One region of the Mammaliicoccus sp. Dog046 genome, then DNA from elsewhere that is predicted to be linked to it. Evidence: predicted binding sites of a transcription regulator. Region 1 holds the regulator's gene; each other region holds the start of a gene.
The links. The regulator Rex, encoded in region 1, represses fermentation and respiration genes when NADH is low (regulators of the CRP and FNR family bind a similar motif). The targets are predictions, from matches to a motif close to TTGTGAAATATTTCACAA.
Positions count from the first base shown of each region.

Region 2: P3U32_RS02690 (nitrate reductase subunit alpha) is a predicted target of Rex. The motif match lies at 6,429-6,446, and genes of this name have one in related genera.
Region 3: P3U32_RS02725 (nitrate/nitrite transporter) is a predicted target of Rex. The motif match lies at 4,067-4,084, and genes of this name have one in related genera.

Region 1 covers NZ_CP120131.1:754,033-764,212, forward strand. Annotated here, with positions in the region: gene tsaE (tRNA (adenosine(37)-N6)-threonylcarbamoyltransferase complex ATPase subunit type 1 TsaE) at 1-455, shown strand, start outside; gene tsaB (tRNA (adenosine(37)-N6)-threonylcarbamoyltransferase complex dimerization subunit type 1 TsaB) at 436-1,101, shown strand; gene rimI (ribosomal protein S18-alanine N-acetyltransferase) at 1,074-1,541, shown strand; gene tsaD (tRNA (adenosine(37)-N6)-threonylcarbamoyltransferase complex transferase subunit TsaD) at 1,534-2,547, shown strand; gene P3U32_RS03730 (VOC family protein) at 2,614-3,045, shown strand; gene P3U32_RS03735 (hypothetical protein) at 3,157-3,300, opposite strand; gene P3U32_RS03740 (ABC-F family ATP-binding cassette domain-containing protein) at 3,799-5,727, opposite strand; gene P3U32_RS03745 (redox-sensing transcriptional repressor Rex) at 5,890-6,522, shown strand; gene P3U32_RS03750 (twin-arginine translocase TatA/TatE family subunit) at 6,534-6,758, shown strand; gene tatC (twin-arginine translocase subunit TatC) at 6,832-7,614, shown strand; gene P3U32_RS03760 (YeeE/YedE family protein) at 8,094-9,161, shown strand; gene P3U32_RS03765 (sulfurtransferase TusA family protein) at 9,180-9,404, shown strand; gene P3U32_RS03770 (formate/nitrite transporter family protein) at 9,578-10,180, shown strand, end outside.
Region 2 covers NZ_CP120131.1:561,527-571,706, forward strand. Annotated here, with positions in the region: gene P3U32_RS02660 (GNAT family N-acetyltransferase) at 1-224, shown strand, start outside; gene fdhD (formate dehydrogenase accessory sulfurtransferase FdhD) at 283-1,074, opposite strand; gene P3U32_RS02670 (FdhF/YdeP family oxidoreductase) at 1,211-3,571, shown strand; gene modA (molybdate ABC transporter substrate-binding protein) at 4,239-5,006, shown strand; gene modB (molybdate ABC transporter permease subunit) at 5,018-5,686, shown strand; gene P3U32_RS02685 (ATP-binding cassette domain-containing protein) at 5,692-6,291, shown strand; gene P3U32_RS02690 (nitrate reductase subunit alpha) at 6,488-10,159, shown strand; gene narH (nitrate reductase subunit beta) at 10,149-10,180, shown strand, end outside.
Region 3 covers NZ_CP120131.1:572,842-583,021, forward strand. Annotated here, with positions in the region: gene narH (nitrate reductase subunit beta) at 1-390, shown strand, start outside; gene narJ (nitrate reductase molybdenum cofactor assembly chaperone) at 383-964, shown strand; gene narI (respiratory nitrate reductase subunit gamma) at 957-1,637, shown strand; gene nreA (nitrate respiration regulation accessory nitrate sensor NreA) at 1,670-2,113, shown strand; gene P3U32_RS02715 (sensor histidine kinase) at 2,110-3,144, shown strand; gene nreC (nitrate respiration regulation response regulator NreC) at 3,162-3,815, shown strand; gene P3U32_RS02725 (nitrate/nitrite transporter) at 4,143-5,300, shown strand; gene P3U32_RS02730 (ThiF family adenylyltransferase) at 5,457-6,458, shown strand; gene P3U32_RS02735 (MogA/MoaB family molybdenum cofactor biosynthesis protein) at 6,470-6,970, shown strand; gene moaC (cyclic pyranopterin monophosphate synthase MoaC) at 6,971-7,450, opposite strand; gene glp (molybdopterin molybdotransferase MoeA) at 7,519-8,778, shown strand; gene mobB (molybdopterin-guanine dinucleotide biosynthesis protein B) at 8,775-9,236, shown strand; gene P3U32_RS02755 (molybdenum cofactor biosynthesis protein MoaE) at 9,245-9,697, shown strand; gene moaD (molybdopterin converting factor subunit 1) at 9,694-9,927, shown strand; gene mobA (molybdenum cofactor guanylyltransferase MobA) at 9,934-10,180, shown strand, end outside.

The DNA of each region.
Region 1 (10,180 bases):
TACAAGTTGAATCACTAGAAACGACGAAAAGAATTGCCGAAAAACTTGCCCAAGTCGTAAGTGAGAATGATGTTATATTATTAAATGGTGATTTAGGTGCTGGAAAGACAACATTTAGCCAATATTTTGGAAAGGCATTAGGAGTTAAACGAACGATTAACTCACCAACCTTTAATATCATTAAATCATATAAAGGCAGATTGCCATTCCACCATATGGATTGTTATCGATTAGAACATAGTGATGAGGATTTAGGTTTTGATGAATACTTTAATTCAGATGCGGTAACGTTAATTGAATGGAGTACATTTATTCAAGACTATTTACCAGAGGAACGTTTAGAAATTAACATTAAATATATAGAAGAAAATAAAAGAGTGTTTGAAATTAAGTCAGTTGGACAACATTATAATCAATTAAAGGAAGTGTTAAAAGATGACGACGCTACTGATTGATACTTCAAACCAACCATTAGCTGTATCACTTGTTAAAGATAAAGAAGTACTATTAAACTATCAATCAAATATTAAAAAGAATCATTCATTACAATTGATGCCAGTTATTGAATCAATGATGAATGAAGCTGGTATCCAACCTAGTGATTTACAAGAAATTGTTGTTGCAAATGGACCAGGGTCTTATACAGGATTACGTATTGGCATTACTACAGTAAAGACATTAGCTTATGCGCTTAATATTCCTATTTATGAAGTGTCATCACTTAAAGCACTTGCACATACTGTTTCTAATGATGATAAATGGATTGTTCCTATATTTGATGCGAGACGAGAATTTGTGTTTACAGGCATTTATCAATATCAAGCATCAAAGTTAATAGAAATGAAGGAAGATTGCTATATCTCAATACAAGAACTTAAAGAAATTTTAAATGAGCATCAGCAAGATTACGTATTTGTAGGTGTAGATGCATTAAAATTAGCAGAAAAGTTAGAAGGACCTATCGTATCAAACTTACCAGATGCTTCACTCATGTTTGATTTGAAAGAAAGTCCGGTGTCTAATGTACATGAATTAAAACCACGATATTTAAAATTATCAGAGGCGGAACAAAATTGGAAAAACAATCAAAAGAAGCATTAGAAATTCGAGAAATGACAATTGACGATGTAAACCAAGTCTATGAAATTGAAAAACAAAGTTTTGATCACAGTTCATGGTCACTGGACGCATTTTATCATGAGTTAGAGAAGAATGAATTTGCACATTACTTTGTAGTTTCAATGAATGATCGAATCATTGCATATTGTGGTTTATGGATTGTTATCGATCAAGCACAAATCACAACTATTTCAGTTGATGATGCATATAGAAATAATGGTGTCGGCCAATTGCTATTAGAATATGTAATGAATTTTGCGAGTACGACATGTACAACGATGAGTTTAGAAGTAAGAATTGAAAACGAAGCGGCAAGACATGTATATGAAAAAGCAGGGTTCACATATGGTGGTATAAGAAAGAATTATTACGGTGACGGAGAGGATGCAAAAGTAATGTGGGTGAGTTTAAATCATGTCTAAATCTATAATTTTAAGTATTGAAACAAGTTGTGATGAGACAGCAGCAAGTGTTATTAAAGATGGAACAGAGATTTTAAGTAATGAAGTCGTTACACAAATGATGACTCATAAAAAATTTGGTGGCGTTGTTCCAGAAGTAGCAAGTAGACAACATGTTGAAGTGATGACATATGTGATAGATGAAGCTTTAAAAAATGCAAACATGACAATGGATGATATAGATGCCGTTGCTGTGACTGAAGGACCAGGATTAATTGGTGCTTTATTGGTCGGTGTAGCAAGTGCGAAGGCGTTGGCTTTTAGTTATAATAAACCACTGATTCCTGTTCATCATATTGCTGGTCATATTTATGCAAATCATCTTGTTAAACCACTATCATTTCCATTAATGGCACTTATCGTTTCCGGTGGACATACAGAATTGATTTATATGAAAAATCATTTAGACTTCGAAATTATTGGTGAAACACGAGATGACGCAGTAGGGGAAGCGTATGATAAAGTTGCAAGAACAATTGGATTATCATATCCTGGTGGACCAGAAGTTGATCGACTTGCACATATTGGCCAAGACACTTTAAAATTCCCAAGAGTATGGTTAGAAAAAGGAAGTTATGACTTTAGTTTTAGTGGACTAAAAAGTGCTGTTATCAATACATTGCATAACAAAAAACAGAAAAACGAAGCAATCATTAAAGAAGATGTTGCTACAAGTTTTCAAAATAGTGTCGTTGAAGTATTGGTAGGTAAGACAATCGCAGCAGTTCAAGAATATGATGTAGATCAACTTATAGTAGCAGGTGGCGTTGCTGCAAATAAAGGATTGCGAGCAGCTTTAGAATCAGAAACTGAACGTCTTAATATTAATTTAAGTATACCGCCGTTAAATCTTTGCACAGATAATGCAGCAATGATTGGTTCTGTAGCACATTTCTTATATGAAGAAGGACGCTTTGCTGATATGAAACTAAACGGTAAAAGTTCAATCGATATTGAAAACCTCTAATAATTTGAAAAAATTAACAAAAGTCATTATAATAAACATGATTTAAGAGAAAAAGAGGAGGCGGAAATGGTGGAAGTAATTACGTATTTTAATTTTAAAAATAGTATTGAAGCATTAAAGTTCTATGAAGAAAAGTTAGGTGCTACAGATATAATGAGAGTAGCAGGTAATGACGAACTATTTAAGGATGCACCACCTGAATTTCAAATGCCTGAGTCGTTTACGATGAATGCGAGCTTTAAAATATTAGGTAAATTATTCTTATGTAGTGATACATGGGAAAATAAAGATATTGATAACGAAGGCGCGCAAGTCTGTTTCCAATTTGATTATAATAATGAAGAGGATAAAGCAGCTATTGTTGATTTGTTTGAAAAAGCAAAATCAGCTGGTTGTGAAATGCAAATGCCATTATCAGAAGTAGAATGGTCACCAATGTTTGGCTCATTTAATGATCCATTTGGTGTGACTTGGATGGCAAACGCAGTATCTGAATAAAATAAAAAAAGCACGGCACTTTAACTATAGAAATAGTTAAAGTGCCGTGCTTTTTTATGTAGAATGTAGATAAAATTTTGTTAAGGTTGCTTAATTCAATTAAGTAAGCAACTATTTTCTAGAATACTTGCCAACGCTATTTGTATAGTCTGTGTAATCTTTAATACGTTGGTCATATTCCTCTTTCGTAATAATCTTGAGTTTCAGTAGTTCTTTAGCTTTAGTTGTATAACTTTCGATGTTTGAATTATTCATAAATGATCATCCCTTCTATTTCTTTACGAGACCAATTACTCTATGAAATTTAACGCTAAGTACTATAGGAACTAAAAATATTAGTAACAGTATTACGAATCTGATTGTAAAATTTATGAAAATTGGTTATTTAAAGTATATGTCTTATTTTATATTAAATCTACCAATAATTGAAAAGATTCAAATATTTTAAAAGTAAGAACATAATTCCTTAATAATATTTACATAAAGTAAATAAAGCATGAGCGTTTTGTAAAGTCAATACAGAACATTTGTACTTGTGCACAAGTTAACCACAAAGTGTGGATAACTTTTGTATATCATTGCTTTAATTTGTGCATAACTTATAGGATAAATACAGAAAATAGTTATTTTACCTGTGGATAACTAGGATAACTTTGTGGATTGCTGGAAAATCAGTGTTTTTAATGTGAATAAATTTGTGATTAAAATAATAAATAAAAATGACTAAGGTGTAAAAGTCACCTTAGTCATTTTCTATAATTCGTTTAATTGACGTTCTAGTTCTTCCCATTTTTCCATGCTTTCTTCAAGTGCAGTTTCTGAATCAATTCTAGATTGATTGATTTCATTACTCTTATCTATATCGTTAAATATTTCTGGCAAGGTAAGTTGATGTTCATAATCAGCAATTTGTTTTTCATACGTTGATATATGTTGTTCAACTTCTTCAAGTTGACGTTCTATTTTTCTTTTTTCTTTTTTGAATTGCTTTTGATTTGTATATAAATTATCTACATTATTTGATGTCGCATTTTCTGTAGATTGTTGTTCATATTCGCTAAGGGCAAGTCGTTGTTCTAACTTTTCTAAATAATATTGATAATCACCATTGAACGATTCATTACCTTCAGCTGTGATATGGAATATTTTATTAGCAAGTTCATTGATAAAATAACGATCATGAGACACAAACAGAAGGGTACCTTCATAATTTTTTAATGCTTGTTCAAGCATTTCTTTAGAATCGATATCTAAATGGTTGGTCGGTTCATCTAGTATGAGGACGTTATTTTTTTCTAACATTAATAATGCGAGTTGTAGTCTTGCTTTTTCGCCACCTGATAAATCGTTGATTATCTTTTTAACTTCATCTTGAGTGAACAAGAATCTACCTAAAATAGTTCTAATATCTTTTTCAGGCATATGTGAATACTGATTCCAAACATAATCGAGGACGGTCAAGTTTGATTTGAACTCGGCTTGTTTTTGGTCGTAGTATCCAATTTGTAGATTTGTACCATATACGACTTCACCCGATAATGCTGGTAGCTTTTGTGCAATCGTTTGAATCAATGTCGATTTACCAATACCATTTGGACCGATAATGGCAATTCTATCGTGTCGCTTAACATCTAAATGGATTGGTGGGGTAATGCTATTTGTGTATCCGATTGATAAATTGTTTACTTTCATAACATCTTCACCAGTTGCACGATTGATTTCAAATGCAATTTGTGCACTTTTAGCATCTAAACGAGGTTTATCGATTCTTTCCATTCTTTCAAGCACTTTACGTCTACTTTTGGCCATGCCACTTGTTGAGGCACGTGTAATATTTTTTTCAACGAAAGTTTCTAATTTTTTAATTTCACTTTGTTGTCTTTCATATTCTGCCATTACTTTTTCGTAATGTGCGTCACGTTCTTTTAAGAATTTACTATAATTGCCGACATATTTTTTAACTGAACCTAATGCGACATCGTAGACTTGATTTACAATTTTATCTAAGAAGTATCTATCATGACTGATAATAACGATCGCGCCTTTAAAATGTGTTAAATAGTTTTCAAGCCATTCAGTCGTCTCCATATCTAAATGGTTGGTCGGTTCATCCAGTAGTAGCAAATCAGGATCACTTAACAACATGCGTGCCATAGATAATCTTGTTTTCTGACCACCGCTAAATGATTGGATCTTTCTATCAAAATCCGCTTCAGTAAAACTTAAACCAGTAAGTACAGTTTTTATTTTACTTTCATAATTATATCCATCCATTGATTCGTATTGATTGGATAATGATTCGTATTGCGCTAATTTTTCTTGATAATCATGACTATTATAATCTTCTGCATGATCACTCATCCAAGTCGTTAAACCTTGCAGCTTTCTCTCTATATTGATTACTGCTTCAAAAGGCTTTCTCATTTCATTCATAACCGTATCGTTGGAATCTAAAGTCATTTGTTGCGTTAAATATCCCATCGATACCTGTTTACCTTTAGATATATTCCCAGTATCGTAATTTTCGACACCGGCAATAATTTTCATCAATGTCGTTTTGCCAGCGCCATTTCTTCCGACGATAGCAATTCGTTCGCCAGTTTTGACTTCGAAGTCTACATCAGAAAATACAATGTCACCATCGAATGATTTTTCTAATTTATTTATTTGTAAAAGTATCATAGTTACACCTCTCTATTAGTTATTATTTTACATGAAAATACCGAATAGTTGTATGTAAATCATCTACAATATTTATATAGTTATTTTAAGCGAAGTTTGATATAATTAATCCAATAGATGTGAACACAATCACATTATTTTAGAGTAGAAAAGGTGAGGATTTTGGCAAAGAATGATGTGAAGATCCCTAAAGCAACTTTGAAACGTTTGCCATTGTATTATAGATTTGTGAGTACGTTGCATAATTCTGGAGTAGATCGTGTATCTTCAAAAGAATTAAGTGAAGGTCTTAAAATTGATTCAGCTACAATACGACGTGATTTTTCCTATTTCGGTGAATTAGGGAAAAAGGGCTACGGTTATAACATTAGCTATTTATTGAAGTTCTTCAGAACGACACTTGAGCAAGATGATATGACAAAAGTCGCAATCGTTGGTGTAGGTAATTTAGGTACGGCACTCGTGAATTATAACTTTACAGTTAATGATAGAATGCAGATTGTTGCAGCGTTTGATCAATCTGAAGATATCGTTGGGAAAATGGTCGGGAAATTAAATGTAGATAGTATGGATGACTTCGAGAAGATACTTGAAGATTTAGGTATAGAAGTGGTAATCTTAACAGTACCACAACGTGTTGCACAAACCGTTGCAAATCGTATAACTTCTGCAGGAATAACTGGAATATTGAATTTTACACCTCAAAGAATAAATGTACCTGATAAAGTACAGGTTCATCATATAGATTTAGGAATTGAATTACAATCTTTAATCTTCTTTATGAAGAATCAATAGGAGGGTATCAAATGGAAGCTTTAGTTTTTGTGAATACGCTTGGTATTTCTGGACCAGTTAGTTTGTTATTTATAGGGGTTGTTGCATTAATTATATTTGGACCAAAGAAATTACCTCAATTTGGTAGAGCGATGGGTTCAACTTTGAAAGAATTTAAAGATGCTACAGATGGGATGACAAACTTTGATGAGAAGAATAGTAAACCAGAAGAAAGCAAAGATAAAGAAGTTAAATAGAAATTTATTTAACAGATGTTCCCATTAATGTGGCGGGTTTCCTGCCACATTTTTTTAGATTGGAGGTAAGAATTTGAATAAGGACAATTTAACTATTGTTGAACATTTGGAAGAATTACGTGGACGAATGATGATCGTTGCTTACTTTCTAATAGGTGGGTTGTTAATTGGTTTCTTCCTTGCGAAGCCAACCATATACTATATAACAAACGATGACTTTACCCAAACATTAGAATTAAATGCATTTAGAATAACCGATCCACTTACAATATACATAGCAATGATTATTATCATCGCATTTATAATTGTATCTCCAGTAATTTTATATCAACTTTGGGCTTTCATTTCTCCTGGATTACATCCTAAAGAGCAGAAAGTGACGTTAAGTTATATCCCGTTTAGTTTGATATTATTTATTTGCGGCTTGTTGTTTTCATACTTTATTATATTTCCGTATTTAATATCTTTTACAATGAACTTAGCGGATGATATGGGAATTAAACAGACAATAGGGATTAAAGAGTATTTTAGTGAATTATTTAAATTTACAATACCATTCGGATTTGTATTCCAATTACCAATCTTGTTATTATTTTTAACAAGGTTAGGCATCGTGACACCGATGTTTCTAAAGAAAAATAGAAAATACGCATACTTCATATTATTAGTAGTCGCAGCATTAATCGCACCACCAGATTTTATGACGCATATGTTGTTTACGATTCCGATGATATTATTGTACGAAGTTAGTATTTTAATTTCGAAAATAGGCTATAAGAAATATTTAAAAGCTGAACAGAAATTAATGGAAGAAGAACTTGGAATGGATGTAGAAGAAACAACAGATCAAAAATAAGACCCAGCCATGTATGGATACCATATAACGTTGGGTTTTATTTTTTATGTTTGCAAGACTGGGGGAACGTGCAAATAAGAGCGTCGTTATTAGCAAGACTGGGCAAACGTGCAAATAAGAGCGTCGTTATTAGCAAGACTGGGCAAACGTGCAAATAAGAGCGTCGTTATTAGCAAGACTGGGCAAACGTGCAAATAAGAGCGTCGTTATTAGTAAGACTGGGTAAACGTGCAAATAAGGGTGTCTATATTAGCAAGACTAGGTGAACGTGCAAATAAGAGTGTCTATATTAGCAAGACTAGGTGAACGTGCAAATAAGAGGTGCCATATTAGCAAGACTGGGCTAACGTGCAAATAAGCAACTGCCAATACAATAAATTTCAATTTTCTAATATCTGTAATATAAAAGTAACTTGAAATTACTATTGTCATCATATACCATTATTCCTATCAAGATAATAAGGATAGGGGTTGTTTACGTGATTTGGATGATTATAAGTGGACTGATTGTCGGAATTCTACTTGGCTTCGTTATGCAAAGAACACGTTTTTGTTTAACTGGCGGATTTAGAGATATGTACGTACAAAAAAATAATAAAATGTTTTATGCACTTTTAATTGCTATTACTGTACAAAGTATAGGTCTATTTACGTTAGTTGGTTTAGGTGTGATTAAATTAGAAGCATCTACATTTCCACTTATCGGGACAATAATTGGTTCATTTGTATTTGGAATCGGGATTATTTTAGCCGGTGGTTGTGCTACGGGAACTTGGTACAGAGCTGGTGAAGGATTGATTGGTAGCTGGATTGCACTTGTATTATATGGTGTGACTGCAGCAATTATGAAGTCAGGACCGTTAAACCCGTTACAAGAAAGTATAAATTCATATACTGTAATGAATGCAAGTATGTCAGAAACATTAAATGTTCCTGTGTGGATATTAATCGGGATTTTAGTTATCGTGACTGTATATTTTGTAACGAAAACTTTGAAAAAACCTAAAGTGGCAATACCTCAATTAAAACAAAAATATACAGGTATTCGTCATATGTTATTTGAAAAGAGATATCATCCATTTGTTGCAGCAATCGCGGTAGGTGTCATTGCATTAATTGCTTGGCCAATGAGTGCTTCAACTGGAAGAATTGCAGGACTAGGAATAACAACACCTTCAGCAAATATCGTTCAATATTTAGTAACTGGAGATGTGTCTTTACTCAACTGGGGTGTATTCTTAGTATTAGGTATTTTTGTAGGTTCTTATATTGCAGCTAAAGGATCACGTGAATTCAAATGGCGTATGCCAGATACGAAAACGATCCGAAACAGTGTTATCGGTGGTGCTTGTATGGGTATAGGTGCATCATTAGCAGGAGGATGTTCAATTGGTAATGGACTTGTATCAACTGCAATGATGAGTTGGCAAGGTTGGATTGCGTTGCCATCAATGATATTTGGTGCTTGGTTTATGAGTTACTTTATCTTTATTAGACCAAGAAAAGTAAGACAAGCAAAAACACAAGTCACTACACAAAGTATTTAATTAAAGGAGTGTATGAATATGGTACATGAATTAGGAACTGTTGGAATGGTTTGTCCATTTCCATTAATAGAAGCACAAAATAAAATGGACGAATTAGCTATAGGTGATCAATTGAAAATTGATTTCGACTGTACACAAGCGACAGAAGCTTTACCAAATTGGGCAGCGGATAATGGTTATCCTGTAACAAATTATGAACAACTTGGTGACGCTTCATGGACGATTACTGTAGAGAAACAATAATTAAATAGAATATATAAATATATTAACCAGCCGTTTTAATGGCTGGTTTTTTATTTACTTAAATAGGTAATTATTTTTCGAAAAAATTAATCAAATTTTTATTGTGAAAATATTCACAAATGAAATGATTCATAGTATACTAATCCATATCAATTGAAAGTGTGGTTACAAACTTGAACAATAAAAATGTGAAATGGGATAAAGTCTTTTATGGTAGGATTTGGGTTCAACATGTTGTAGATACGATTAAGACGAAGGACATACTTCAAAGTTTCTATTTTAAGCGTTATTTACTACGTGCAATTATGGCTGGTTTTATATTAGGGTTAATTACTGTTTTTGTATTAATGATTAGAGCGTCTTTAGATTCCTATTTACCAGGTGGCATGACCAATTTGATTGCGGCAGTTGCATTTAGTTTTGCATTAGTGTTAATTCTGTTTACCAATTCAGAACTATTGACCAGTAATTTTATGTACTTTACTGTTGGATTGTATTATCGAGTTATAAGTCCGATGCGTGTTTTAAAGATATTCACGCTTTGCTTTATAGGCAATGCATTGGGCGGACTGATCCTCTTTTTATTATTACGTTTTTCAGATGTGATGACGCCTGAAATGTTAGTTCAATTAGAGAATGGTATTCATCATAAGACTTTAACAGCTGGATTTATTGCTATTCTTGTAAAAGGCATATTTGCTAATTTCTTTATTAATATTTCATTAGTTATTGCGATGCAAATTGAGGATATATTAGCGAAGATGTTTGTCATGATG
Region 2 (10,180 bases), 190 kb from region 1:
TTGTCTGGAAACAAGCGCATTATGTTGAAATAGATAGTTTTGCGGTGGATGAATCATTACGTCGGAAAGGCATTGGAACAGAGATGCAAGCTTATGTCTCAAAAATTGCACAAGATAAGCCAATTATATTAGTTGCTGACGGAGAAGATACAGCTAAAGATATGTATCAAGCACAAGGGTATAAATATAGTGGTTTCCAATATGAAGCTTTAAAAGAATATTAAAAACTAATCTGAACAAAAAACACACTAAACTTATAAATATAAGTTCAGTGTGTTTTTATTAATTTTGTATAATTCTTTCAGCATGACTATAAACATTAAAACTACCGTCTCTAATAAATCCTACAGCTGTAATATTTAAGTCATTTGCTAATTCGATTGCTAAGTTCGTTGGTGCGGATTTAGATAAAATAATACCGACACCGATTTTTGAAGCTTTAATTAATATTTCCGAGGAAATACGACCACTAAATATCAACACTTTATCTCGAATAGATACATTGTTTTGAATACAATAACCATATAATTTATCTAAAGCATTGTGTCTGCCAATGTCTGATCGGTGTTCATAAAACTCACTACCATCACTAATCGCTGCATTGTGTAATCCACCTGTTTGTTTGAATACTTTACTTTCTGAATGTAATCTTTCCATCATTGATAAAATTTGATCCGCATTGATGGTTACTTTAGATTGAGATACCTTAGAAGTTTGAACATCATTATTGAAGTAGAATGCTCTACTTTTTCCACAACATGATGATAAGACGCGTTGCGTATACTGTTTAGTACGTGGATCAATCGGGTGGGTTAATTCAACATGTGCAAACCCTTTTGAGTCATCGATTGTGATTTGTTTTAAATCTTTTCCACTAAAGATGACACCTTCAGAAGCTAAAAATCCTAAAACGAGTTCTTTGAAATTTTTTGGAGAGCAGATGATCGTAGCAAATTCTTCACCATTGATCATGATAGTTAGTGGGAATTCAGTAACGTAAAAATCAGTTGTCTCGACGAACTGATTGTTTTCATATTTTAAAATATTTTGATTGTAAGTCATATCCCTATTCATACGATTTCCCCCACTTATAAAGCTATTAATATAATGATTATACTTATAAATTAGTGTTATATAAAGTGGAAGCACTTTCAATTATATTTCAATTTGAATATAATGAAAGTAATCGAATTATTAGAGGGGGATAAAAATGGGGAAGACAAAACATCAAGGTCCAATGAAGAAAGACATGAAACTTGCACCTGAATTTTGGGTTAGTCCGATACCCTTTGGATTAGGTAAAGTGAAGCCTAAACATATTAGAGATACAATGAAAATTGTTTGGGACAATAAAGATAATTTAAATTATGCTAAAAATATTATTACAAAAGGTGTTTGTGATGGTTGTGCGCTAGGTGTATCAGGATTAAGTGATCAAACGTTAACTGGTCCTCATGTATGTACAACGCGTTTTAATGTATTAAGGTTAAATACAATGCCTGAAATTAAACCTGAAATTCTTCATCAAGACATAGATGAATTAAGAAAATATAATAGTTCAGAATTAAGAAATTTAGGTCGTATTCCATATCCAATGATGCGAAGAAAAGGTGATCGTAAATTTATTCGTATTTCATGGGAAGAAGCGATGAATACAATCGCGGATAAGATGAAATCATTAAATCCTAGAAATTATGCGTTTTACTTAACTTCTAGAGGTATTACAAATGAGTCGTATTATGTTGCCGGAAAAGTTGCGAGATTCTTAGGAGCTAACAATCTTGATAATGCTTCGAGAATTTGTCATTCACCTAGTAAAACTGCAATGAAACGATCTGTTGGTGTTGGCGCTTCAACTTCGAATTACCAAGACTGGATCGGTACAGATGTATTACTTTTCTGGGGAAGTGTTGCGTCTAATTCGTCACCCGTTTCAACTAAATATATGTTGGAAGCTAAGAAGAAAGGGACAAAAATAATCGTCGTGAACCCATATAAAGAACCTGCAATGGATAAATATTGGATACCTTCAGTAGCGGAATCAGCATTGTTTGGTACGAATGTTGCAGATGATTTCTATCAAGTGAATATCGGTGGAGATATAGCATTTATGCACGGCATTATGAAACATTGGTTTGAAATGGAAGAAGAATCTTATGGTTCTGCAATCAATCATTCATTTGTAGAGTCACATGTTTCAGGTTATGAAGAATTGAAAGAAACTGTTATAAACCAAACATGGGAAGAGATTGAACAGTCTAGCGGTGTTACTAAATCACGCATTTATGATTTAGCATTAGAATTAGCGAAAGCAAAAAATGCTGTATTTGCATGGGCACTTGGTTTAACGATGCACGAATTTGCTACAGATAATATATCTCAAGTATGTAATTTAGCGCTGCTAAGAGGATTTTTAGGTAGAAAACATAGTGGGTTAATGCCATTCAGAGGACATTCAAGTGTTCAAGGTACTGGTGAAATGGGTTGTGATCCATTTGTGTTACCAGGGGGTGCTTTTCATGGAGAAAATCATGAACGTATTGAGAAGTTATGGGGCTTTGATATCGCCGATTGGCAAGGCGATACAGTAGGTGTAACGTTGGAAAATGCGATGCTACCAGATGATCATGAAAGAAAAATTAAATGCTATTATTTATCTGGAGGAAACTTCTTAGAAACAATGCCAGATCCGACATTTGTTGAAGAAGCATTAGAGAACTTAGAATTAAGGGTCCACCAAGATATTATTTTAAATACGTCAACTTTAGTTGATGCGAAAGAAACGGTTATTGTACTTCCAGCTAAGACGCGTTATGAACAAGATGGCGGAGGTACATCAACTTCAACTGAACGTATGGTATACTATTCACCTCAAATTGAAGGTAATCAAAATAGAATTAAAGAAGCGAGATCAGAATGGAAGATTTATATTGATTTAGCTAAAAGAATCAAACCTGAAACGGCACATTTAGTTGATTTTAAAGATGGACAAGAGATAAGAGAAGAAATCGCTAAAGCCAATCCAGATTACGAAGGCGTCCAATATTTGAAAAAACAAGGAGACGTATTCCAATGGGGCGGTGCTTGGTTGTGTGAAGATGGTATTTGTCCAACTGATGATGGAAAAGGTCATTTGATTGGCGTAGACATACCGAATTTAAATAAAAAAGCGGACGACTTTATGCTAACGACACGACGTGGTAAACAATTTAACTCTATGGTTTATGGCGAACACGAAACCTTTAACGAAGGTGGTAGATACGATGTCTTAATGAATAAAGAAGATGCTGAATCAATGAGTATAGCTGAAGGTGAAGGTGTTGTACTTCATAATGGCTTCGGTGTGTTCCAAGGCGTCGCAAAATATGTAGACATTCTAAAAGGTAATGTTGAAGTATACTTCCCAGAAGGAAACTACTTGTTACCAAGAGGACGATATGAGAAATTTGCAGAAATTCCTGATTACAACATAACTGTTAAGTTAGAAAAAGCTGATCGATTTAATGCGAAGAAAGACAGAGATTATTACGAGAAACCAGTTAAAGAATTAGAAGAAATACCACTACAATAGTAAAAAAGTGTCGACATTGTTATATACTTTGTCGGCATTTTTTTATGTGCATGCTTTTTCTGCAGGAGTCAGCGCAAAAAAATCCTGAACATTGCAAGTGGAGGTCGACAAGCAACATTGGAGCGCTGAATATTGCAAGTGAGGACCGAGAAGCAACATTGGAGCGCTGAACATTGCAAGTGGAGGCTGACAAGCAACATTGAGGCGCTGAACATTGCAAGTGGAGGTCGACAAGCAACATTGAGGCGCTGAACATTGCAAGTGGAGGCTGACAAGCAACATTGGAGCGTTGAATATTGCAAGTGAGGGCTGACAAGCAACATTGGAGCGTTGAACATTGCAAGTGGAGGTCGACAAGCAACATTGAGGCGCTGAACATTGCAAGTGAGGGCGGACAAGCAATATTGAGCAAGGCTAACGAGATAGTTCTGAGTAACAATCCTGTTAGAAAATCTAACGAGATAGTTCTGGAAAACAATCTCGCTAGCCTCACTTTTACTTATAAATACATTGTTTATAGTAAAATTTCAGACTTACATACGCCTAACTTTTTTTAATTTATGCTATGAATTAAGAAGTATTTGTGAAAAAATATACATAGCTCTTTCATTGCGTAGTTGAAAGGTGTAAATTAAGTTTATACTATTTATAGAGAGGAAATTATTTTATGAAACGATTGTTTATGCTCGTTGTAGCATTATTAGTTGTATTGGCTGGGTGTAATACGGAATCTAACCAAGACAAAATTAATAAAAAAAATGAAGAAAAGCACTTAACTGTATCTGCAGCAGCAAGTTTAACAGATGTCACTAAAGCACTAGAAAAAGAATATAAAAAACAACACCCTAATACAAATATTAAATTTAATTACGGTGGTTCTGGTAGTTTAAGAAAGCAAGTTGAAGCGGGTGCTGATGTAGATGTTATTATGTCAGCAAATACCGAAGATGTAGACACACTAAAAGATAATAAAAAAGTATCAGAAGTGTATGACTATACTAAAAACAAATTAATTGCGATTAAATACAAGAATTCTAACATCAAAAAAATTAAAAACGTAAGTTCACCTTCTAAAGTTGCGGTAGGTGAAGAAAAAAGTGTACCGGCAGGAAGATATGCGATTGAATACTTGAAGAAAGAAAAATTATACGAAGGTATGACAAGTACATTTGTATTTGCGAAAGATGTTAAACAAGTATTGAATTATGTTAAGAAAGAAAATGCTGAAATTGGATTTGTTTATGAAACAGATTTATATAAAGGTAAAGATAAAAAAGTAGAAAACATTGTTAAATTAACAGATGCCCCATTAGATGAACCAATTATATACAGAGCAGGGCTTGTTACAGACAAAAAAGAATCAAAAGAGTGGTTTAATTTCTTAAAATCAAAAGAAGCTAAACAAATATTTAAAGAATATCACTTTGAAGGTTAGGAGCTTAATCTATGCCAGATTTAACACCATTATGGATATCAATGAAAGTAACATTAATAAGTACAATTATTGTATGTATATTAGGTATTGTTCTGGCAAAGTTAATGCACCGCTACAATGGTAAACTTAAACCATATATAGAAAGTGTCATTATGTTACCCATTGTTTTACCACCAACTGTGATGGGATTTATTTTATTGATTATATTTTCAAAAAATCAATGGTTTGGTCATTTAATAGACCAAACATTACATATTCAAGTCATATTTAGTTGGGTGGGTGCGGTCATCGCTGCAGTAATTGTCAGCATACCGCTTATGTATCAACATGTGATCAATGGTTTTCAATCCATTAATCCTAAGATGTTAAACTCAGCTAGAACAATGGGTGCGAGTGAAAGAAAGATATTTTGGACAATCGTTATACCACTAACAAAACGTGCAATATTTTCAGGTATTGTTATGAGTTTTGCTCGAGGATTAGGTGAGTTTGGAGCAACGCTTATGATTGCAGGATATATTCCAGGGTTAACGAACACGTTACCTCTGGAAATATATTTTTTAGTACAATCTGGTGAAGAGAATCAAGCTTGGTTATGGGTCATCGTGTTGATTGCTTTTGCAGTGTGTGTGATCAGCGCATTAAATATATTAAATCAGAAAAACCATAAGTGGGAGTGATATGTATGATTCACATTAATATAAAAAAAATAATTAAAAATCGTACAATCACGTTAAATATCCAGTCAGAAGTACCGAAAATTTATGCCATCGTTGGAAAATCGGGCATAGGCAAAACGACGTTGTTAAATATTATTTCTGGTTTAGCAGAAGCAGATGATGTATTCATACGTATAGATAATGAAACGTTAAGTCATCACGGGCATCAAGTGAAGGTACAAGATAGAAAAATCGGATATTTATTTCAGGATTATCAGCTATTTCCGCATATGACAGTTCATGAAAATATTCATTATATGACCCGACCGAATAAAGATACTGAACATTTGATTAAGCAATTAAATATAGAACATTGTTTAGATCAATATCCTTCAACGCTATCAGGTGGAGAATCTCAAAGAGTTGCGTTATGCAGAGTATTAAGCGTGAAACCTAACTTGTTATTATTGGATGAACCATTTTCAAGTTTAGATGATGAAACGAAAGAAGAAGGAATGAGATTAATTCAAAAGATTTTTGCAACGTGGCGAATTCCAATCATACTCGTTTCACATTCTAAAAAAGAAGTTACAACGCTATCAGATGAAGTAATAGAAATTAAATAATGTACGAAATTATGAAATTAAAACATAAAGTCTGTCGATTAAGTGAAACCTAATCGACAGGCTTTTTTATGCTTTAATTTTCAAAGTGAAATAGGGAATTTCGAACGATGTATAGGTAATCCCCTAATATAAAAAGTTTGTGAATTTTTTTACAATGTAGTTAGTAGAAAAGGGCAAAAATTAGGAGGTACCATATATGGTTAAATTAGGTTTGAAATTCTTTAAGCCAACTGAAAAATTTAAAGGTAATTGGTCTATTTTAGAAGAGAAAAGTAGAGAATGGGAAAAGATGTACAGAGAAAGATGGAGTCATGACAAAGTTGTCAGAACAACGCATGGCGTGAACTGTACAGGGTCTTGCTCATGGAAAGTATTTGTGAAAAATGGCGTGATTACATGGGAGAATCAGCAAATCGATTATCCATCGTGTGGACCAGACATGCCTGAATTTGAGCCAAGAGGATGTCCGCGTGGTGCATCGTTTTCTTGGTATGAATATAGTCCATTACGTATTAAATTTCCATACGTCAGAGGGAAACTGTGGAAATTATGGAAAGCAGCTTTAGAAGAATATGGAGATCCAGTTGTTGCTTGGGCATCCATTGTTGAAGATGAAGAAAAGGCACACATGTATAAAAATGCGAGAGGTAAAGGTGGACATGTAAGAGTCAATTGGAGAGATGTAACACAACTGATTGCAGCACAAATTATATATACCGTAAAAAAATACGGACCAGATAGAATCGCTGGATTCACACCTATACCTGCAATGTCGATGATTAGTTACGCTTCAGGTGCTCGATTTATTTCATTATTAGGTGGAGAAATGTTGAGTTTCTATGACTGGTATGCCGATTTACCACCAGCATCACCACAAATTTGGGGAGAGCAAACGGACGTACCTGAGTCTAGTGATTGGTACAATGCGGGCTACATTATTATGTGGGGATCAAATGTACCTTTAACAAGAACGCCTGATGCACATTTTATGACTGAAGTACGATATAAAGGAACTAAAGTTGTGTCAGTTGCACCAGATTATGCCGAAAACGTTAAATTTGCGGATAATTGGCTAGCACCAAATCCAGGTACAGATGCAGCGTTATCTCAAGCGATGACACATGTGATACTTCAAGAGTTTTATGAAGAAAAGCAAGAACCAATGTTTATTAATTATGCTAAACAATATACAGATATGCCGTTTATCATTCAACTAGATAAACATGGTGAGGGTTATAAAGCAGGTCGATTTTTAAGAGCAAGTGATTTAGGTATGGAAACGGAACATGCTGAATGGAAACCTGTAATCTATGATCAACATAAAGGGGAACTTGTTGTTCCGAATGGCACGATGGGACAGCGATATGAAGAAGGTGCTAAATGGAATTTAAGTTTAGAAAATGAAGATGGTACATTACTTGATCCAGCACTTTCACTGAAAGAACATGAATCTTCAGTGATGACGATACAATTCCCGTATTTTGATAATGAAGGAAATGGTACGTTCGAACGTCCAATTATCGTTAAAGAAATTGAAAAGGCAAATGGTGAAAAAGCATATATCGCGACAATCTATGACTTAATGACAAGTCAATATGGTGTAAGACGTTTAAATCATCCACTTGAAGCAAAAGGATTTGAAGATGAAACGTCGTTATATTCTCCTAAATGGCAAGAAAAAGTGACTGGCGTAAAAGCATCTGTCGTGATTCAAGTGGCACGTGAATTTGCGCAAAATGCGATTGATACAGAAGGTCGTTCAATGATTATCATGGGTGCAGGAATTAATCATTGGTTTAATTCAGATACGATTTATCGTTCGATTTTGAATTTAGTCATTCTTTGTGGCTGCCAAGGTGTGAATGGCGGTGGATGGGCGCATTACGTTGGTCAAGAAAAATGTAGACCGATTGAAGGATGGTCCACAATTGCATTCGCAAAAGACTGGCAAGGTCCACCAAGATTACAAAATGCGACAAGTTGGTTCTATTTTGCGACGGATCAATGGAAGTATGAAGAGTCTGGTGTAGATAAATTACAATCACCACTTTCTAATGAACTGAAACATAAGCATCCTGCAGATTACAATGTATTAGCTGCAAGGTTAGGTTGGTTGCCCTCTTATCCACAATTTGATTGTAATAGTCTATTGTTCGGTGAAGAAGCAAAAGAAGCGGGCGATGATTCGAATGAAGCAATTATTAAAAGAGCAGTCGATTCAGTAAAGAATAAGCAAACAAAATTTGCGATAGAAGACCCAGATGCAAAACAAAATCATCCAAAAACATTATTTGTATGGCGTTCAAATTTAATTTCAAGTTCTGCTAAAGGTCAAGAATACTTCATGAAACATTTATTGGGGACGAAGTCAGGCTTATTAGCAAACCCGAATGAAACTGAAAAACCAGAAGAAATTATGTGGAGAGAAGATACAACAGGTAAGTTAGATTTACTAGTTGCATTAGATTTTAGAATGACAGCAACACCTTTATATGCAGATGTTGTATTACCAGCTGCAACTTGGTATGAGAAACATGATATATCTTCAACAGATATGCACCCATTTATTCATCCATTTAATCCAGCAGTTGATCCATTATGGGAATCTCGATCAGATTGGGACATCTTTAAAACATTAGCAAAAGGCGTATCTGATTTGTCGAAAACGCATATGAAAGAAACATTTAAAGATGTCGTTACATCACCTTTAGCGCACGATTCAAAACAAGAAATTTCAACACCTTATGGCCTTGTGAAAGATTGGTCTAAAGGAGAAATCGAGGCGATTCCAGGTAAAACAATGCCAGGTTTTGCTGTAGTAGAAAGAAATTATACTGAGATCTATGATAAATATATTTCGGTAGGACCATTATTAGAAAAGGGGAAAATCGGTGCACACGGTGTGAGTTATTCCGTGAAAGAACAATATGATGAATTGAAATTAATGTTAGATACTTGGGAAGATGAAACAGTGAAAAATGGTCTGCCAAGAATGGATACAGCACGAAAAGTCGCTGATGTTATATTGAATGTTTCTTCCGCTTCAAATGGTAAAGTATCACAAAAATCATACGAAGACTTAGAAAATCAAACAGGTATGACATTAAAAGATATTTCATCTGAACGTGCGTCTGAGAAAATTACATTCCAGAACATTACAGCTCAACCTAGAGAAGTGATTCCAACAGCTGTATTTCCAGGTTCTAATAAATTAGATAGAAGATATTCTCCATTCACAACGAATATCGAACGGTTAGTTCCTTTTAGAACATTAACAGGTAGACAAAGTTATTATATTGACCATGAAGTGTTCTTGCAGTTTGGAGAAAATTTACCAGTGTATAAACCAACGCTACCACCAATGGTATTTGGCACGAAAGATAAACAAATTAAAGGTGGCGTAGATACGCTCGTATTAAGGTACTTAACACCACATGGTAAATGGAATATCCATTCAACTTATCAAGATAATTTACACATGTTGACGCTATTCAGAGGTGGTCCAACAGTTTGGATTTCAAAAGAAGATGCAGAAGAACATGATATTAATGATAACGACTGGTTAGAAGTGTATAACCGTAATGGATTAGTCACTGCTAGAGCAGTTGTATCACATAGAATGCCTAGAGGTACGATGTTTATGTATCACGCACAAGATAAGCATATTGAAACACCAGGTTCAGAAATTACAGATACACGTGGTGGTTCTCATAATGCACCAACACGTATCCATTTAAAACCGACACAACTCGTAGGTGGTTATGCACAAATGAGTTATGGATTTAACTATTATGGTCCAATAGGAAACCAACGTGATGTGTATGTTGCGATTAGAAAGATGAAGGAGGTAGATTGGCTTGAAGATTAAAGCACAAGTAGCAATGGTAAT
Region 3 (10,180 bases), 180 kb from region 1:
CAATATTTAGCTAATATGTTAACAGCGGGAGATACGAAAACGATTAAAAGTGCATTGCAACGTATGGCTATGATGCGTAGTTATATGAGAGCTAAATCCAGTAACAAACCATTCGACACTTCTAGATTAAATCGTGTTGGCCTCACTGAAAGACAAACAAAGGATATGTACCGATTACTAGCAATCGCAAAACATGAAGATCGTTTTGTTGTACCAACATCACATAAAGAAGGATATATGGATACGTACAGAGCACAAGGTAGCCAAGGTTATGGAGATGAAAATTTTGGCATGAATTGTGATGGATGTGGTGTTCAAGAACTTTCAGAAAATAAATCTGGTCAACAAATATATAACGAGAATTTCTATGGAGGGATTTTCCGTGATTAATTTAGATGCATTGTATCAGTATAAAGAAAGTTTTGGCTTCTTCAGTAATCAATTGACCTATCCTGAGAAGTTGGATTTTCATCCAAAAGCGTTTGAACACGCATTTGATGACAAACATCCAGGATATGCTAATGTACAACAATATTGGGAGAATATGCATGAAATATCACTCGATGACATTCAAGAAGTATATACACGAACATTTGATTTTGAAAAAAAGACGACGCTTTATATGACATACAATAAGTTTAATGAACAAAAAGAGCGCGGTCAGATGCTTGCAAGATTAAAAGTATTATATGAAATGTTTGGATTAGAAATGCCCAAAAGTGAACTCTCAGACTTTTTACCTTTGATGCTAGAATTTTTATATGCAGCTGATTGGAGAGGTGACAGTAGAGCACAAGAAAGTTTAACACTGGTTGTCATGGTCATTGAAGATGGTACGTATGAACTTATGCAATCACTCGGGGAACAAAATAGTCCGTACTTTCATCTTATACAAGCTTTAAGAGAAACATTAAAAACATGTGTCGTGGAACAACAGCAAGAGAAGGTGATCAATGGTGATTAATCAATTTGTTTGGGTGATTTACCCATATTTATGTGTGGCAATATTTATTATCGGTCATATATTCAGATATAAATATGATCAATTTTCATGGACGGCAAAATCGAGTGAATTTATTGAGAAAAAGCAATTAATGTGGGGGAGTATCTTATTTCATTTAGGTATTATACCGGTTATATTCGGTCATATAGTTGGATTAGGTATTCCGGCAGAATGGTTAAATGCGGTGGGTGTTACTAATCACATTTATCATATTGGCGCGGTTTATATCGGAAGTATCTTCGGTATTATGACATTTCTAGGTATGATATTACTCACTGCACGAAGAATTACGAAAGAAAATGTTAGACGATTAAGTACAGTGTCAGACATTTTTGTTAATTTATTATTATTAGTAATTGTATTTATGGGGTGTGTTGCAACGTTATGGACTAATGCGACAACACCAGAATTTGATTATAGACAAACGATCTCAGTTTGGTTCAGAGGTTTATTAATATTTAATCCAGATGCGGCACTTATGATAGACGTACCATGGACATTTAAAGTACACATTATATCTGGATTATTTATAACAGCAATGTGGCCGTTTACGCGTCTCGTACATGTATGGAGTGTACCATTAAACTATTTTAGTAGAAGTTATATTATTTACAGAAAGCACAAATCGAATTAAAATAAAGATAAATTAAGTAGGAGTGTTTAAATATGTCTGTTGAATTTAAATTTCAAGAACAACTGAATCATATTCGTGAAACATATGGCTTTGATTTTGTCGGATTAGCAATGTCATCTGAAGAATCAGATTCATTTCATATAAAGTGGCGTTATGTTTCAGGTAATTTAAATCAAAGATATAAAAACATCGTACTTAGAAGTGGACGAGGCATTGCAGGTATTGTTATTAAGAGTGGAAAAGCAATGACGATTACAGATGTTAAGGAAAGTCCGTATTATGATCAATTGTTTAACTATCCAATTATTCAAAGTGAACAATTAACATCATTAATTGCACTTCCTTTATGGAAACAAAATAGAGTTTGTGGCGTCATTTTACTTGGACAACGACAAGATAAACCATTACCATCCGTTGACCTTGATCAATTCACACGATTTGGCCCGTTTTTCGGAAAGGATATGATTAATTCATGAATGAGCAAGAAACATCCAAATTGACACAAATATTAGAACAATACTACGAAAAAACGAGTGAAATGATTGTTTTTCTTAATAGTAAAGGTCAAGTTATTAACATGAATCAAGCGGCGAGACGCGTCATTTCTGAAGATAATCAGTCCTCATTAACGCATGCAATTTGTAGTCGTTGTGAAGGTTACTCTAACGAATTTGCGATACAATCATGTAGAGAATGTTTCTTAGAATCAACGACGATTGGCAATAGTAGCTTTCAAGTATATATGCAAACAAATAGTGGTAAAGTAGAACCGTTTACTGCTACTTATCAGACCATTAGTCAGGAAGATGATGTGAAAGTATATACGTTACAGAATGTTTCACCACAAATTGAAAGACAACAAAAGTTACATCAACAAACGATGATGCAAAAAACAATCTCAGCACAAGAGAATGAACGTAAACGAATTTCAAGAGAATTACATGACGGCGTCGTTCAAGAATTACTCAATGTAAGTGTTGAACTAAGATTGTTAAAATATCAAGATAATATCGAGAATTTAAAGACACAGTCACAACACATTGAGCGTTTAATGTCCAAATTGATTGATGATACTAGAAACTTATCTTTAGAATTAAGGCCATCCTCTTTAGATGATTTAGGATTAAACGCAGCATTTAAGTCTTATTTTAAACAGTTAGAAAAAAACTTTGGATTTATTGTACATTACCATAATGATTCAGATGATATTAGATTTAATAATGAGATAGAAACGGTAGTGTATAGAATCGTGCAAGAAGCGGTGTTTAACGCTTTGAAATACGGACAAGTGGATAGTGTTGATGTGCATATGAGCTGTGAATCAAACTTTATAGAAGTAGAAGTAGCAGATCAAGGTGTTGGTTTCGTATTAGGAAGTGAACCAAAAGGCTCGGGACTTGGTATTTATGGTATGCAAGAACGTGCTGAAATTGTTGGTGGTACGTTCAATATCGAAAGTAAAGTTGGAAAAGGTACAAATATTAAATTAACAGTACCAATAGCATAGACGGTGAGGGAAGAAACATGAAGCTCGTAATCGCAGATGATCATGCAGTAGTAAGAACAGGATTTTCAATGATATTAAATTATCAAGATGATATGGAAGTAGTAGCAACCGCCGCTGATGGTATAGAAGCATATCAAATGGTAGCAAAACATGAACCAGATATATTAATCATGGATTTGAGTATGCCGCCGGGAGAGTCAGGATTAATCGCAACTGGAAAAATTTCCGAAGATTTTCAACATACAAAAATACTCATCTTAACCATGTTTGATGATGAAGAATATTTATTTCATGTGTTAAGAAACGGTGCAAAAGGATATATCCTTAAAAATGCGCCAGATGAAGAATTAGTAAATGCAGTGCGAACGATTTATAGAGGAGATATGTATATTGATTCTAAAGTCACGAGTTCCTTAGTCAATGAGTTAGTTAATCCTAAACAATCGACAGATCATCATTCGAAAGACCCATTTAAAATATTATCTCAAAGAGAATTAGAAATCTTACCTTTAATCGCAAAAGGATATGGCAATAAAGAAATAGCTGAAAAGTTATTCGTATCTGTTAAAACGATAGAAGCACACAAAGCACGCATAATGGATAAATTAGAACTGAAATCACGTCCAGAACTCGTCGAGTACGCGTTAAAGAAAAAGATGCTTGATTTCTAATACGGCAAAAACCTGTAAACACTATTTAGTGCTTACAGGTTTTTTAATTTTAGTAGATAAGTGCAAATAAAGGGTGTTGTTGTTAGCAAGAATGGTGAAACGTGCAAACAAGGGTGTTGTTATTAGCAAGAATGGTGAAACGTGCAAATAACGACTACGATATTAATATGCCAACCCACTCACATAGCAATCCAACTATGAAACGCATAATGATTTAGGGAATTTCCTTATTTGTATAAGGGTAAATCCTTATGCGCATGTTTTCACAATTAACATACAATAAATGTGACATCAAAATAAATATTTCATAAGAATAAGGGTGAAAATATGAAAACGAACACAGGGAAATTTCAATTGCCACTTCAAACGTTTAGTCTAATGGCTGGGTTTATGGTATGGACAATTTTAGCGCCATTAATGCCATATATCACTCAGGATATCGCTGTTCCTGAAAGTCAAAAGGCAATTATTTTAGCGATACCAGTCATACTAGGTTCTATCTTGAGAATACCGATTGGTTACTATACGAACTTAGTAGGATCTAGAATCGTATTTTTAACGAGTTTTATTATATTATTATTTCCGGTATTTTATTTGAGTCAGGCGCAATCTACTACAGGGTTAATTGTCGCGGGATTCTTTATTGGATTAGGGGGCGCTATATTTTCGGTAGGTGTAACGTCTATACCAAAATATTATCCTAAAGAGAAACATGGATTTGCGAATGGTGTTTACGGCATGGGTAATTTAGGTACAGCTGTTTCAGCATTTTTAGCACCACCGATTGCAGGATTCATTGGTTGGCAACATACAGTACAATTGTATTTACTTGTATTAGTATTATTTGCAGCACTGATGTTTATCTTTGGAGATAAACAAGAGCCTAAAGTCAAAATTCCTATGATGCAACAAACGAAGCTTGTCATTAATAATTACAAATTATATTACTTTAGCTTATGGTACTTTATTACATTCGGTGCTTTTGTCGCATTTGGTTTGTTTTTACCGAACTTTTTAGTAGGACACTTTGAAATTGATAAAGTAGATGCTGGAATTAGAACGGGTATCTTTATTGCGATAGCAACATTGTTAAGACCGATTGGTGGTATGTTAGGTGATAAGTTTAATGCATTGAATGTACTGAAATTGTTCTTTATCAGTATTATTGCTGGCGCACTCATCTTGTCACTATCACAACATATTCTTTTATTTACAATTGGTTGTTTAACAATCAGTGTGAGTGCGGGTATTGGTAATGGCTTAGTATTCAAACTTGTACCAACACATTTCAATAAAGAAGTTGGTGTCGTTAACGGTATTGTATCAATGATGGGTGGACTTGGCGGATTCTTCCCACCACTTGTGATTACGCTAGTTACGAGTATGTTTGGATCAAACCATCTTGCATTCCTGTTATTAGCTATCTTTGGCGTGATTGCATTATTAACAATGATGCATATGAGTAAAATCGAAAAACGTGCATAAACATAATAACATCTCATCTTTGCTGTAATCGTAAATAGAAGATGAGATGTTTTCGTTTAAGCAAGGAAAATTATATCTCATTCACCTCTATTCGTTGAGGATATAAGTCTTTCACTCTATAATGGAGATAAAGTGATTCGTGAAAGGTTGATAAAGATGAATGAACGCTATTCTCGCCAAATATTATTTAACAAAATAGGCGAAAAAGGACAAGAAAAAATAGAAGCAAGTAGTGTAACGATTATAGGTATGGGTGCATTAGGCACGCATGTTGCTGAACAGTTAGCGAGATCAGGCGTAAAACGATTAAATTTAATTGATCGTGATTATGTAGAATCGTCTAATTTACAAAGACAAACACTATTTGTAGAGAAAGATATTAAAGAAATGCTGCCTAAAGTTGTAGCAGCTGAAAGACATTTAAAGCTTATTAGAGAAGATATTCAAATTAAAACTTACATTGCCCAATGTGATGCAAAACTATTAAACGAAGTTGCTGGTTATTCTGATGTTATTGTTGATGCAACAGATAACTTTAATACGAGACAATTGATTAATGATTTTGCATATAAACGTCAAATTCCATGGATTTATGGTGCATGTTTAGAATCTACATATGTACAAGCAAGCTTTATTCCAGGTGTAACGCCATGCTTTAATTGTGTGTTACCACAATTACCTGTGATTAGTCGAACGTGTGATACAGTCGGTGTGATCAATCCAGCAGTTACAATGGCAGCAAGTTTACAAGTTGCTGATGCATTGAAGATTTTATCTGGAAACACTTTTACGCCGAAAGTGACATATGGTGACGTTTGGGAAGGTGAACATCAAACATTTGGATTTAAAAAAATGCAACGTGATGATTGCGAAACTTGTGGCGCTTCTCCAAGTTATCCAAAACTTGCTGAATCAGATCAACATGTTACGGAATTATGTGGTCGTCATACTGTCCAATATATCAATGAGAAATTGAATCGAGCAGCAATTGAAAAATTTGTCGCACAAAATAGACTCTTGCATCGTTCAAATGCATATATGATTCAATTTTTATATGATGATCATCGTGTAGTTGCTTTTAATAGTGGAAGACTACTTATACATGGTATTGATACAGCGAGCGAAGGTAAACAATTTGTAGAAAAAATGTTCGGTTAGGAGAATTGATGATGAGTACCATACAAAGCATAAATCGAGATATTAAAGTTGCCATTCTAACAATCAGTGATACAAGAACAACTGAAACAGATAAGGGCGGACAACTTGTACAAAAATATTTAAAAGATTTAAATGTTGCATGGAAGGATTCTAATTATCGCATCGTCAAAGATGAAATAGGTCAAATTCAAGATCAAATCAATGAATGGTTGAATGCAGATATTGATGCTATTATTACTACGGGTGGTACAGGTATTAGTCAAAGAGATGTAACGATTGAAGCCATTAAACCATTGTTAGATAAAGAGATTGAAGGGTTTGGAGAATTATTTAGATATTTAAGTTATGTTGAGGATGTTGGTTCTAAAGCAATACTTTCAAGAGCGCTTGCAGGTACGAAGCGTAATAAAGTCATCTTTGCACTACCAGGTTCAACAGGAGCAGTAAAATTGGCAATGGAAAAGCTCATCACGACTGAATTAAATCATATCGTGTATGAGCTTAATAAATAGTTAAGGTCGATTGAAATCGCCGTTTACACCACCAGATTTATGGGACAGATAAGTTTCACCGATAATCATTCCTTTATCTACGGCTTTACACATATCATAAATTGTTAATGCAGTAACACTAGCAGCAGTGAGTGCTTCCATTTCAACGCCTGTTTGGCCTTTAGTTTTTACAGTTGTTGTGATGTTTAACGTATAGGTGTTGTCGTTAGTCCATTCAAAATCAATATCTACACCTGTTAATTGAAGTGGGTGACACATTGGTATGAGTTGGCTAGTATTTTTAGCAGCCATAATACCTGCGATTTGTGCTGTTCCTAGCACATCGCCCTTCTTATTTGTTGCTTCTTGAATTTGATTGTAAATGGTTTCTTTAACTTTGATACTAGCGTGCGCAATAGCGATACGCGTACTCGTTTCTTTATCTGAAACGTCAACCATTTTAGCATGACCTTGATTATTAAAGTGTGTAAAATCAGACATTAAACTCATCCTTTCTTGCAAATATTATAACACGGAACAAATAATAAATAGAGAAGGAGTGTAAATAAATGACAGTTGAAAAGAGAACACCGATACCCGTTTCAGAAGCAATTTCACGTATTATAAATGTAATTAAACATAAAGAAGTAAAAGAGATACGTATTGAAGATAGTTTGAATAAAGTATTGGCGGAAGATGTTAAAGCGACATATGATATTCCAAGATTTGATAAATCACCGTATGATGGATTTGCGATAAACAGTCAAGATTCTAATGATGCAAGTGGTGACAACCGTGTTTCTTTTAAAGTTGTTGATCATATCGGTGCGGGTACGACATCAGATGTAACATTAAACAAAGGTGAAGCGGTACGTATCATGACTGGCGCGCAAATCCCGAATGGGGCAGACGCAGTCGTGATGTTTGAACAAACAATTGAACAGGAAAACCAATTCTCTATCAGAAAACCTTTTAAACAAGGTGAAAATATTTCATTTAAAGGTGAAGAATGTAGAGAAGGCGAACTTGTATTGAAAAAGGGTCAAACGATAAACAGTGGTGCAATTGCTGTACTTGCAACATTTGGTTATCAAAATGTGCACGTTTATGAGCCGCCGACAATCGCTATTATTGCAACTGGAAGTGAATTAGTAGCCCCAGATGAACCGCTTCAACCAGGTAAGATTAGAAATTCAAACGGCCCAATGATACAAGCAATGTGTAAACAAATTGGCATTGAGGGTACAATTTATCAAATACAAGAAGATCATTTAGAAGGCTGTATTAAAGTGGTAAATCAAGCTTTAAACAACCATGATATCGTCATTACAACAGGCGGTGTCTCAGTCGGTGATTATGACTACTTACCGAAAGTCTATGAGGCACTTCAAGCAGAAGTACTGTTTAATAAAGTACAAATGCGTCCAGGTAGTGTGACGACGGTCGCATATAAACAAAATAAATTATTGTTTGGTTTATCAGGAAATCCTTCAGCTTGTTATTCAGGGTTCCACCTTTTCACTAGACCAGCTGTCTTAAAAATGATGGGTGCAAATGAAATTTATTCTGTCATTGTAGATGCCGTACTTGATGCTGATTTTACAAAAGCGAATCCTTTCACAAGATTTATAAGAGGGAAGTTAACTTTTTCTAGCGAAGGCATTTACGCAGAACCTTCAGGATTTAATAAATCCAATGCAGTTGTTTCAATTGCGAATAGTAATGGTATGATTATATTACCAAGTGGCTCAAGAGGATATCAAAAGGGAGACGAAGTAAAAGTCTTGCTCACAGATCACCAATCATATGAAAGTGAATTGAATTTATGAGAATTTTACAAGTCGTTGGATATAAAAATAATGGTAAAACAACTTTAATTAATGAATTAATACGCATATGTAATGATAGGGAAATCGTCGTTTCAACGATAAAGCACCATGGACATGGTGAAGAAGACATTTCTTTGAATCATAAAGAAGTAGATAGTTTATCCTTTATAAAAAATGGTGCTAACGAAAGTATTGTGATGGGTAAACATTTGATTGAAAGAGTGACTAAAGTAGATAGAACTTTAGAAGAAATCATTGAGGGAGATCTATCCGTAAAACCAGATGTGCTATTGATAGAAGGCTTCAAATCTGCAAAATATCCAAAAATCGTACTAAAACAAAACGATCAACCTATAGAAGAAACTTTAGAAAATATTAAATATACATTCAATGCATTTGAAGAAGCGGAAAGAGCTGCTTTTCTAGAATGGTTTGTAGAATGGTTAAGCAAAGAGTAGGTGGAGTAATGAAACAGTTTGAGATTGTGGAAGAAAGTATAAATCCAGAAGTATATCGTGAGTGGACGCTAAATAGTAAGCAAGGGGCTATCGTTGTATTTACAGGACATGTTCGTGAATGGACGAAAGGTATTAAAACAGAGTATTTAGCATATGAAGCGTATGTACCGATGGCTGAGAAGAAGATGTCACAAATCGGCGATGAAATTGCGGAAAAGTGGCCAGGAACAATTGTAGCAATCGCGCATAGAATCGGAGAATTACAAATTTCTGATATTGCGGTTGTTATTAGTGTATCGTCACCACATCGACGTGATGCATATGAAGCAAACGAATACGCGATAGAACGAATTAAAGAAATTGTACCTATTTGGAAAAAAGAAATATGGGAAGATGGAGAAGAATGGCAAGGAAGTCAGAAACAGTACCATTCTTCATCGATAATGGAGGATGAATCATGAAAGTATTGTATTTTGCTCATTTAAAAGAAATATTAAACATAAAAGAGGAGCAAATCACTCTTAGTAAAGACCTCACTGTGTTAGACTTTAAGCAATATTTAAATGAACAACATCCTGAATTAAAGGATGAAACATATCAAATTGCTGTAAATGAAGAATTTGTGCAAGATCAAAGCGTTGTTACAAACGAAGATATCATTGCACTGATTCCACCAGTCAGTGGAGGTTAAAAGGAAATGATAGCAATAATTCTAGCTGGAGGAAAGTCCAGTAGATTTGGTTCACCAAAGGCATTAGCAACGATAGACGGGGAAGTATTTTATCAAAAAATTATTCAAACATTGAATCAAACAAACTTATTCGAGAAAGTAGTAATCAGTACAAGTGAAGCTTTAAAACATTCATTTGAACATGAAGACGTGGTTGTGGATTTACCGGAATATAAGGACAATGGTCCATTAGCTGGAATATACAGTGCCATGA